DNA from 2 places in the Paenibacillus tritici genome. Region 1 is predicted to be linked to the other one. Evidence: riboswitches for the same ligand, from Rfam matches in the RefSeq annotation. Region 1 holds a riboswitch; the other holds the start of a gene.
The links. A riboswitch is a leader RNA that binds a small molecule or an ion and turns the genes downstream of it on or off. The one in region 1 is predicted to bind thiamine pyrophosphate.
Positions count from the first base shown of each region.

Region 2: linked by a shared signal. The riboswitch ahead of KDC22_RS10045 (thiamine phosphate synthase) and the one ahead of KDC22_RS02145 (ABC transporter substrate-binding protein) in region 1 are both predicted to bind thiamine pyrophosphate.

Region 1 is NZ_CP073365.1:471,323-476,667, reverse strand. Features, by position in the region: gene KDC22_RS02150 (hypothetical protein) at 1-943, shown strand, start outside; TPP riboswitch at 1,016-1,126, shown strand; gene KDC22_RS02145 (ABC transporter substrate-binding protein) at 1,256-2,326, shown strand; gene KDC22_RS02140 (thiamine-binding protein) at 2,379-2,672, shown strand; gene KDC22_RS02135 (ABC transporter permease) at 2,669-3,430, shown strand; gene KDC22_RS02130 (ABC transporter ATP-binding protein) at 3,480-4,316, shown strand; gene KDC22_RS02125 (response regulator transcription factor) at 5,245-5,345, opposite strand, start outside.
Region 2 is NZ_CP073365.1:2,382,539-2,387,883, reverse strand. Features, by position in the region: gene KDC22_RS10055 (thiazole synthase) at 1-203, opposite strand, end outside; gene thiS (sulfur carrier protein ThiS) at 294-497, opposite strand; gene KDC22_RS10045 (thiamine phosphate synthase) at 494-1,183, opposite strand; TPP riboswitch at 1,279-1,381, opposite strand; gene KDC22_RS10040 (SDR family oxidoreductase) at 1,440-2,312, opposite strand; gene KDC22_RS10035 (GNAT family N-acetyltransferase) at 2,648-3,175, shown strand; gene KDC22_RS10030 (hypothetical protein) at 3,310-3,735, opposite strand; gene mdh (malate dehydrogenase) at 3,759-4,700, opposite strand; gene icd (NADP-dependent isocitrate dehydrogenase) at 4,807-5,345, opposite strand, start outside.

The sequences.
Region 1 (5,345 bases):
GTCCTTCGGCCGGGTGGAGGATTTCGTGTTCAAGAATCTCGTCTCCGGTCTGGAGCCGTTTCTCGACCCTGCGGAGATTGATGGCGCTTATTTCGAGACCCTGCCTTTTTTCGTGGATGAACGGATGCTGGTGCAGGCCTTCTATGGCTTCAACCGTGAGGAAGAGCTGGATGAGATAAGTGTAGAGCTGCGCTACCGCGCCTCCCAGCTGGATGGGCTGACTATAGACGGTAAGCCTTTTACCAGCGCGAGTGATCCTGAGTATATCGAGCAGTACACCCGGGATCATTGCTATAGCCGCTGGGGGCCGGACACCTATTATATGACGAACGAGCAGACCTTCTGCTGCCTGAGCCGGGCGAAGCCCGATATTGCCACGGAGCTGGTCAACCAGATGTACGGAGAGTATTATTATGGACTGCTGCTGAGTATTTTTCATAAAATCGTGCTGCTGAAGCTCGCCAATCTGCATTCCCGGCTGCGCATCAACCACGATTACGAAGAGATCGAGAATCTGATCTTTCTGATCAATAAATTTTCCGCCAAATTCTATTTTCTGGAGCTTATCTCGCAGTCGCAGGGGCGGGAGATTTTTTTCCAGCTGCGCAAGGTCTACGGCAATGATGCCCTGTTCGATGAAGTGAAGATGACCCTGAATGATCTGTTTCAGTATCAGGACAAATTCCAGGCCAAACGCCGGGATACCCTGCTCATGGTCCTGACTGTATTTACGGTAATCAGCGGGATTTACGGCATGAACCAGGTCATTGAGGATCTGAAAGGGAACATCGACTGGAGCAAAATGCTGGAGTACTCCGTGTTCGAATATCTCGCTCTGTTCCTGACCTTCTCTGGGATCGCAGTCAGTCTCGGCTTAACGCTGCGGGAGGCGCGGAATGGAATCCGCAGCCGCCGCAAAAGGCGGTACTATGATAAGGATTGAACAGACGGCTCTGGACAACCGCGAAGCCGCCGTCTATAATACACCGTAAGAACATAGCAATACCCGTGAACTTCATAGAACCAGGGGTGCTGGAATTGGCCGGCTGAGATTGTATCCCATAAGATACTGACCCTTATACCTGATCTGGATAATGCCAGCGTAGGAATCTCAATCAGCACTGTGCCATCATGGCCCAGAAGTTGATCCCCTCACGCAAGTAACTGGCGTCCCGATCTTCGGGGCGCTTTTTTGGTATGGTCTAACTTGAAAGTTGGAAGAATAGGGATTGCTGGAAGGAGAGAGAAGAGAGAGATGGGAGTCACAAAAACAGGTACACTGCTGCTAAGCTCCATGCTGGTTATCGCGTTAGCCGGATGCGGGGGCGGAAACAGCAACACAGGAAATGCCGGTGCCAGTGCGCCTGCCGCCGGGAACAGCACCGCTGCCCCTGAAGCAACTGCGACCGATGCCCCAGAGGAGCTGATTCCGGTCAAGATTGCCCTGGACTGGACGCCGAACACGAATCATACCGGGCTGTATGCCGCGAAGGAGCTGGGATATTACGCGGAGGAGGGCCTTGACGTTGAGATTGTACAGCCTGGCGCTGCCGGGTCTGACACTATGGTCACTTCCGGGGAAGCCCAGTTTGGCATCAGCGCCCAGGAGGCGCTCACCCTGGCCCGTCTGCAGGATGTGCCGCTCGTGTCTATCGCTGCTATCATTCAGCATAATACCTCGGGCTTCGCCGCTCCGAAGGACCGCAATATTAAGACACCGAAGGATTTTGAAGGCAAAACCTACGGAGGCTGGGGCTCCCCTGCGGAGCAGGCGGCCATGAAAGCCATCATGGACCCCGAAAGCGGGGACGTCTCTAAGGTGAAGCTGGTGAATATCGGCGAAGCCGACTTCTTCACGGCGGTGAAACGGGATATCGACTTCGCCTGGATCTTCTACGCCTGGACCGGAGTGGAGGCCGAGCTGCGCGGCGAGCCGCTGGATATGCTGTATCTGAAGGATTACGCGCCGCAGCTGGATTACTACACCCCGGTTCTGACCACCAGTGAGAAGGAAATCGCCGAACACCCTGAAGTGGTGAAGGCCTTCCTTAAGGCTACGACCAAAGGATATCAGTATGCCATCGACAACCCGGAAGAAGCAGCCACGGTCTTGTCCGATGCTGTACCGGAGCTGGACCCCAAGCTGGTGCTGGCCAGCCAGAAATGGCTCAGCCCGAAATATAAAGACGATGCCGCCCGCTGGGGAGAGCAGAAGCTTGAGATCTGGAAGAATTATGCCGACTGGATGTACGGCCTGAAGCTGCTGGATAAGCCGCTGGATGCCGAAAGTACGTTTACGAATGAGTTTTTGCCGGAAGGCCAGTAAACACCGGGTGGAATAGTACTGACACTAACTCACATGAGAGGAATGAATAATAATGGCTAATACACTGCTTAGCATTCAGGTAATTCCCAAGACTCCAAACAATGAGGATTCGATCCCTTACGTGGACACGGCGATTGAGGTTATTCAGAAGTCGGGGGTCAAGCATCAGGTGAATCCGCTGGAGACCACCATGGAAGGCGAGCTGTCCGAACTGCTGGATATTGTGCGTCAGATGCATGAGGCGCTGGTCGCCTCCGGCAGCCCGAGTGTGATCTCCCAGATCAAGATCGCCCATAACCCGGGCGGCATCAGTATGGACAAGCTGACGGAGAAATACCGGCCGTGAGAAGCACCTGGAGACAAATCTGGCCGCCCCTTGTGGCGGTCATCTTTTTTCTGGGCGCATGGCAAGTGGCTGTATCGGTATTCCATATCCCGGCCTGGCAGCTGCCAAGCCCCTCGGATATCGCGCGTGAATCGCAGGGCAACGCCTCGGGAATCTGGGCGCACACGGCTGCCACGCTGCGGCTGACCCTGATTGGCTTCCCGGTAGGCACCGGCATCGGCCTGCTTACCGCCCTGCTGCTGCATCTGCTGCCCTGGCTCCGAAGAGCGATCTATCCGCTGCTGATCCTCAGTCAGAATGTGCCCTCCATCGCCCTTGGTCCGCTGCTGATTATCTGGTTCGGCTTCGGCCTCCTGCCCAAAATCATCCTGATCACCCTCGTCTGCTTCTTCCCCGTAGCCGTTGCCGCCATGGGCGGACTCGCCCAAAGCGACCGGGTCATGATGAATTATATGAAGATGGCCGGGGCCGGCAAGTGGCAGATCTTCACCAAGCTGGAGCTTCCCGGCTCTCTGCCCTCCCTGTTCTCGGGCCTCAAAATCTCCGCCACCTATGCTGTTATGGGCGCGGTAGTTGCCGAGTGGATCGGCGCAGACAAAGGCATCGGCTACTATATGCTGCTGCAAAAGGCATCCTACCGTACGGACCGGATGTTCGTAGCCATCGTCATCATCGTTCTCCTGAGTCTGGTGCTGTTCGCGCTCATTGCCCTGCTGGAGAAATGGCTCGTGCGCTGGAAGCCGCGCAAGGAGATTTAACGCAGTCGATAACAATATATAGAAGGAGCTGACCGAAGTGTCTCATCTCATGAATACCCAACACCTGAAGACGAACGGTCCCGGCAGCAGCCTTGGGGAGATCCGGAGTGCGCCGCCCGCGCTGGAAGTCAGCGGCATCTCCAAATCATTCACACACCGCCGCCGGGAGACGCAAGTGCTGGAGAAGGTGTCCCTGACGGTAGAGCCGCAGGAATTCGTCTCCATTGTCGGTCCTTCCGGCTGTGGCAAAAGCACCCTGTTCCACATCATCGGCGGTCTGACGCTGCCGGATAGCGGAACCGTCAGCATGAACGGCCTCCCGGTTACCGGGCAGCGCGGCAAGATCAGCTACATGCCGCAGCAGCCCGCGCTGTTCCCGTGGCGCAGCACCCTGGACAACGTCGTGCTCGGCGCCGAGCTGCAAGGCGCCCCGCTGCAGGAAGCCCGCGAAGCCGCGCGCCACTGGCTGGCGAAGGTCGGCCTGGGCGGCTTCGAACGCGCTTACCCGCACATGCTGTCCGGCGGCATGCAGCAGCGGGCCGCCTTCCTGCGGGCCATGCTCGCGCCGCAGGAGCTGATGCTGCTCGATGAGCCGTTCAGCGCACTCGACGCGCTGACCCGTGAACAGATGCAGCGCTGGCTGCTGGAGCTGTGGGAGGAGAACCGCCGCTCCGTGCTGTTCATCACCCACAACATCGAAGAAGCGCTGCTGCTCTCCAGCCGCATCTACGTCTTCTCCGGGCGTCCCGGCTCCGTCCTCCACACCGTGGAGGTGCCCTTCCCGCGTCCGCGCCGCGATGAGATTACCGACGCGCCCGAGTTCCTCCAGCTCAAGCGCCAGCTCTCGCTGTGGATGCGCGAGGAGCAGGCGAAGAGCCTGAGTTAGCAGGCTCTTCGCCTGCTGGGCTCGTTGCGTGCTGCCTCCGCCGCGCTCATTGCTGTACAACTCTTCTGCGCTTTTGCAGCAACCTATTTCTAGCTGATTGTATTTACTACAATAGAATCCGTAATACTCCCGGCCATATTCAATTCTGCTGTATTTCATACAGCAGATTTCTGTTCTTGGGCCCCAAAAAGCCTTCTTCGCAGATTTCTGCTGTACGAAGTGCATTAGATTCAAATTTGCGGCGGATTTAGGAAGCATCTGTTGTAGTAAATACAATGGGCTAGAACAACTCAGGTCGTGTAATGTAAGTTGCGAACCACTTCGCCCGTGTAGTTGTATTCTGTACATTTAAAAACAATAAAAAGAATCGCTCGCCTCCTATAACTGTAGTCTGTACAACTAAATCTGCCCGAATGAGTAATATCAGGCTATAAATAGCAATTTAGTTGTACGAAATGCAGCTATAGGGATCATTAGTGATCCATCAGACGATTTAGTTGTATGGAGTGCAATTAAGTATACCGTATGTACTGGAACCCCTTATTCCCCGCACCTTACACATCCGCACATCCACCCAACCATCCATCCGTCGTCCACACATCCATCCCGCACCTAGTACACTCACCAGCACTTGCGCTCACTACACTTACCCGCACTCACTGCACTGCACTTACTGTACTTACTGCACTTACTACTCTCACTGCACTACCAGCACTATCTGCACTGACCTCCACTTACTGCACTCACTGCACTCACTACTCTCACTGCACTACCTGCACTTACTGCAATTACTTACACTCACTACTCTCACTTGCACTACCAGCACTCACTGCATTCACTACTCTCACTGCACTACCAGCACTACCTACACTTACCCGCACTCACTCTACTTACCTTCGCTTACCTTCGCTTACCTTCACTTCCCTCCCTACATCCAACCCTTCTCCTCCGCCAGCCGCACGGCTTCGATCCGGCTTCCGACCTGCAGCTTGCCGAGAATCTCGGAGATGTAGTTGCGGACGGTGCCAT
Region 2 (5,345 bases), 1.9 Mb from region 1:
GGCAGCAAGGTCATATGGGAAGGAATATGGCTGACAATATTGTCCTTGCTCTGCGGGTCTACCCGGCGCAGGGCCACTGTAATAACCTGCGAGCCTGAACGCGCAATGACCTCGGGAATAAGGGTGTTTCGGCTGTATTTTCCGGTGCCTATGAACAGTCTACTGGTTAAAGTCACTCCGCCAATCATCAAAGGGTCTTGCATCATACCGCCTCCTGGATAAGTTATCGCCTGTATCTAAACCGCCAATCTGCCTGCCTGCTTGCTCGTTCGCTTCTCCTCTGCCCGCTATCCCTAACCTCCGCCTACAAAATGAACCAGCTCCACCCGGTCCCCTTCGTTCAGCAGCGTATCCCCGTAAGCCTCTCTGCCGGCAAGCTCACCGTTCAGTTCGACAATCACCAGCTTACCGGCCCACTCCGGCCGGGCCAGCAGATCAGCCAGCGTCCGGCAGCTCTCTTCATACCGCTGCACGGTCCCGTTCACGGTCAAATTCATGCCTGTTCACCTCCTTCACCCGGTGCTGGAACTATATTCAGTGCTTCAGCCTGCGCCGCAGCCTGATGAACGGCTGCCCTGTAGGCCCGGGCCGCAGCCGCAGGGTCCGGGGCCCCGCAGATCCCGGACATGACAGCAATTCCCGCAGCTCCCTTAGCGAGAACAGCCCCGGCATTGTCCGGTGTAATTCCTCCGAGCGCAATCAGCGGAATTCGGCTCCAGCGGACGGCCTCCGCCAGCTGCTCCAGGCCCCGTTCCTGCTGCCCGGGTTTACAGGCAGTCGGGAACACATGCCCATACAGGCAGAAGTCCGCCCCCTGCCGCCCGGCTTCCGCCGCTTCCTCCCGGGAATGTACCGACCTGCCCAGGCGCAGGCCTGGTGCGATCCCGCGCACTCCGGCTGGCGGCAGGCTGTGCCAGGCTAACTGGGCTCCGGCAGCCCCTACGGCTAACGCGACATCGACCCGGTCATTAATAACCAGCTTCGCCGGTGGAATTCCGGCTTGGAGCAGCATCCCCGCTGCCGCCAACAGCTCCCGGGCAGACAGGGATTTTTCCCGGAGATGGATATAATCCACCATAGGATGTACCGCCGCAGCCAGTTCGGCCAACGCCTCAGGATGGAGCCGCCCGTCTGAGATGACATGAAGTTCGTGCAACGCCTTCGCCCCTCTCTTCCGCTCCATTCTCCATAAACACACAAACACAAAAAAGACCGCCCCCATAAGGAAGCAGTCTGGAATATAAGCAGGGATACCGGCTGGCCGGAACCCCCGCTGCATTATTCGTTTCTCCACTTCCCTACGCTGGTATAACCCAGATCAGGTTCAAAGGGTCCGAGCAGATCTGCCCGTCTCAGCCTTGCGGCTCCCCTAGTGATCGTTCTATGCTATTGTATGTTTATGCCTTTTGTATATTAGCATATTATTCCTGTGAAAGCTATCATCCGTTGACGACCTCGCCGCCGTTCACATGTATAACCTGTCCGCTCACGTAAGAAGAATCGTCAGAGGCCAGATACACATAAGCCGGTGCCAGCTCTTCGGGCTGTCCCGGGCGCTTCATCGGCTGGGTGGCGCCGAACTCACTGACCTTCTTCGCGTCAAACGTTGACGGAATTAGCGGTGTCCAGATCGGGCCCGGTGCAACGGCATTTACTCGGATGCCTTGTTCCGCAAGATTCATCGACAGGGAACGGGTGAAGCTGAGAATCGCTCCCTTGGTGGACGAATAGTCCAGCAGCTGCGGGCTACCGCGATACGCCGTGATGGAGGTGGTGTTGATGATCGTGGAGCCTTTTTTGAGATGAGGCATCGCTGCCTTGGTCAGATAGAACATGGAGAATATATTCGTCCGGAACGTACGCTCCAGCTGCTCGGCTGTAATGTCCACGATCTTGTCCTGCGGATGCTGCTCAGCGGCGTTATTGATCAGGATATCCAGCTTGCCGAGCCCCTCCACGGTTTTATTAATCAGCTCCTGACAGAAGGCCTCCACCCCGATGTCGCCGGAGATTAGAATGCACTTTCTGCCCTCCTGCTCCACCTGGCGTTTGGTCTCTTCCGCATCCTCATGCTCGTTCAGATAAGAGATCACAACGTCTGCACCCTCTTTGGCAAAATGAACGGCAACTGCACGCCCGATCCCGCTGTCGCCTCCCGTAATGAGCGCAGCCTTACCCAGCAGCTTGCCTGCTGCCTTGTAAGCCGGTGTCTCAAACTCCGGAAGCGGATTCATCTCACTTTCAATTCCGGGCTGCTGATCCTGTACCTGCGGAGGCAGGGTTTTGGTAGGCTGATTACTTGTGTCTGGCATAATCCATTCTCCTTTCGCGGTTCACAATAATGTTGAACTCATTCTTGTTAGCATGGCTTAAGGTCTGGTGTTTATGCATCCTGGTAGTTTGCCTGAATTGCTTTACGTTATGTTACTTACCACACTCGGGAGCCAGCCAAACAACAAATCTTCATTCAATGCTTCCCATACTCTTACGTCATTCTCTCCTGAGAGCCGGATAGCCGAACGATAGTACGGTAAGTAAGGAACGTTGCCAAAAAGAACATTATCTATACCCGGTTGGGGTTCTATCTTAAGCTTGAAATAGATTCAGTTTGTATCAAGATCAAAGCTAAATTAGGAGGTAACACAAAATGAGCGCAAGACTCACTTTATCCCCGGCAACCTTAGACGATGTAGATTACATCGTTGATATCACTACCAGCCCCTCCCTCTGGCCCTTCGAGGAGATCATTCCAACCGATAAGGAAGCCGTCAAGAAGGAGGTAGCGGAGAAAATCAACAGTGACTGGCACAAGCAATACGTCATCAGGCTGAATAATCCCGAGGCCACACCTATAGGGGAGCTGAGTATCCACTGGTATGTCCAAGAGCGCGACAGCTGGGAGCTGGGCTACTCCCTCTTTCCCGAATACCGGGGACAGGGATATTGTACAGAGGCTGCACAGATAGCCTTGAAGTTTGCTTTTGAAGAGTGGAAGGCTCATAGAGTGGTTGCCATGTGTAATGAATTCAATACGGCTTCATCCCGGGTGCTGGACAGGTTAGGCATGGTCCGCGAAGGCGTATTCCGGGAGGAATTATTCTGGCAGGACAAGTGGGTGAATCAATACTTCTACGCGATACTGGACCGGGAGTACCGGGTGATTTCCGGGAAATAGACGGGTGAACGATGCTGAATATCTAACAAATGGGAACAGCTCCCGATCACATTCCATACAACAAAAAGCCCCGGAAGCCGAAGCCTCCAGAGCTATTTAATAACTATCCCCGGATAATCTGACCGGGCAGCAGCTTAAATAATCGTGTTGTACACCATGAAAAAGATCATGACTACCAGCGAAAGCATCAGCAGCATACTCATGGTACGGATTTTGGACGTCTCCGCAGAGACATCGCGGTTCTCTCTCATCCCAGCCGCAGCGAGGCGCAGAGGCTTACTCATGATCCCGCCGAAGGCGAACATAGCCAGCAGCAGCACAGTAACGATGATCATCCAGGGCACTGAATATTCGCCCTTAGTCATCATGTAGCCGCCGGTCAGCAGCTGGATCACAAGCCCGTATTGGGCAAAACGGTTAAACCCGCCAATAGCACTCAGGGTACCTTCCTTGGCCGGAGCAGATAACTTAGCTGTCCCGCTCAGAATAAACGGCAGCACCAGATAAAAGCCGAGCGCCAGTGTCCCGATCATATGCAGAAAAAAGAAAATGTGACCCATCGTAATCTCCTCCAATTCGAATGTTACAAGGTAACTACAGAAGTTACTGCACGGACAGAATCAGCGGATTTATCCAGTGCCGCCTTCTCTTCCGCCGTAAGCTCCAGTTCAAAAATTCTCTCGATGCCCTCCGCACCCAGCAGTGCAGGAATTCCCATGAACAAGTTATCGTAGCCGTATTCACCCTCAAGCAGAGCGATGACCGGAAGGATACGTTTCTTGTCCTTGAGAATGGCTTCCGTCATCTGAACCAGCGAGGCGGCAGGAGCATAATAAGCGCTGCCATTACCCAGCAGGCTGACAATTTCGCCGCCGCCGACACGGGCACGCTGCACAATCTCGGCGATTCGTTCTGCCGGAATCAGGGTGTCGATCGGAATGCCGCCTACGCTGGAATAACGCACTAACGGCACCATATCATCTCCATGGCCGCCAAGCACGAATCCGCGTACGTCTTCCACCGACACATTAAGCTCCTGAGCGATGAATGTACAGTAACGGGCCGTATCCAGCACACCGGATTGTCCGATGACGCGGTTCTTGGGAAAGCCGAGCGCATGGTACGCCACATACGTCATAGCATCCACCGGATTGCTCAGAATGATCACAATGGACTCCGGAGCAACACGCTTCACATTCTCACAGACCGACTTCACGATACCCGCATTCGTGTTGACCAGATCATCACGGCTCATGCCGGGCTTCCGTGCAATTCCTGCCGTAATGATGACAATATCCGAGCCTGCTGCATCCTCATAGCTGGAGGTCCCGGTGATCTGAGCATCGAATTTCTGCACAGGCCCCGCTTCCAGCATATCCAGCGCCTTGCCTTTGGTCGGGTTCTCAAGCTGCGGAATATCGAGCAGCACCACATTGCCAAGCTCCTTCTGAGCGAGCATAAGCGCTGTAGTTGCACCCGTGAATCCGGCACCTACGACAGTTATTTTTGAGCGTCTGATGGCCATAGTACCCCTCCCTCCGAATATAATGCTGACCTTGAGGCGGCCTGACGCAAGTATAAGCTACACAGATGTGCAGCTTATACTTGTCGTGCTATCCGTCCTGGCCTAATTACAGATGGTTGATGATCTCGTCGGCAAAAGCAGAGCATTTAAGCTCTGTCGCGCCTTCCATCTGGCGGGCAAAGTCATAAGTAACCGTCTTATTGTTAATCGCCGTGCTCATTCCCTTGTAGATCAGGTCAGCAGCTTCCTGCCAGCCCAGATGCTCAAGCAGCATTACGCCGGAGAGGATCACGGAGCCCGGATTCACAACATCCTTGTCTGCATACTTCGGTGCTGTACCGTGAGTAGCTTCAAAAATAGCATGTCCCGTAATATAGTTGATGTTCGCTCCCGGAGCGATACCGATACCGCCAATCTGTGCAGCCAGCGCGTCGGAGAGATAGTCGCCGTTCAGGTTCAGCGTCGCAATGACATCGAAATCAGTCGGGCGTGTCAAGACCTGCTGCAGCGCGATGTCTGCGATAGCGTCTTTGACGATTACTTTGCCTGCTGCTTCAGCTTCCTTCTGGGCAGCGTTAGCCGCAGCCTCACCGTCGCGTTCTTTGATGACATCATACTGGTTCCAGGTGAAGACCTTGTCGCCGA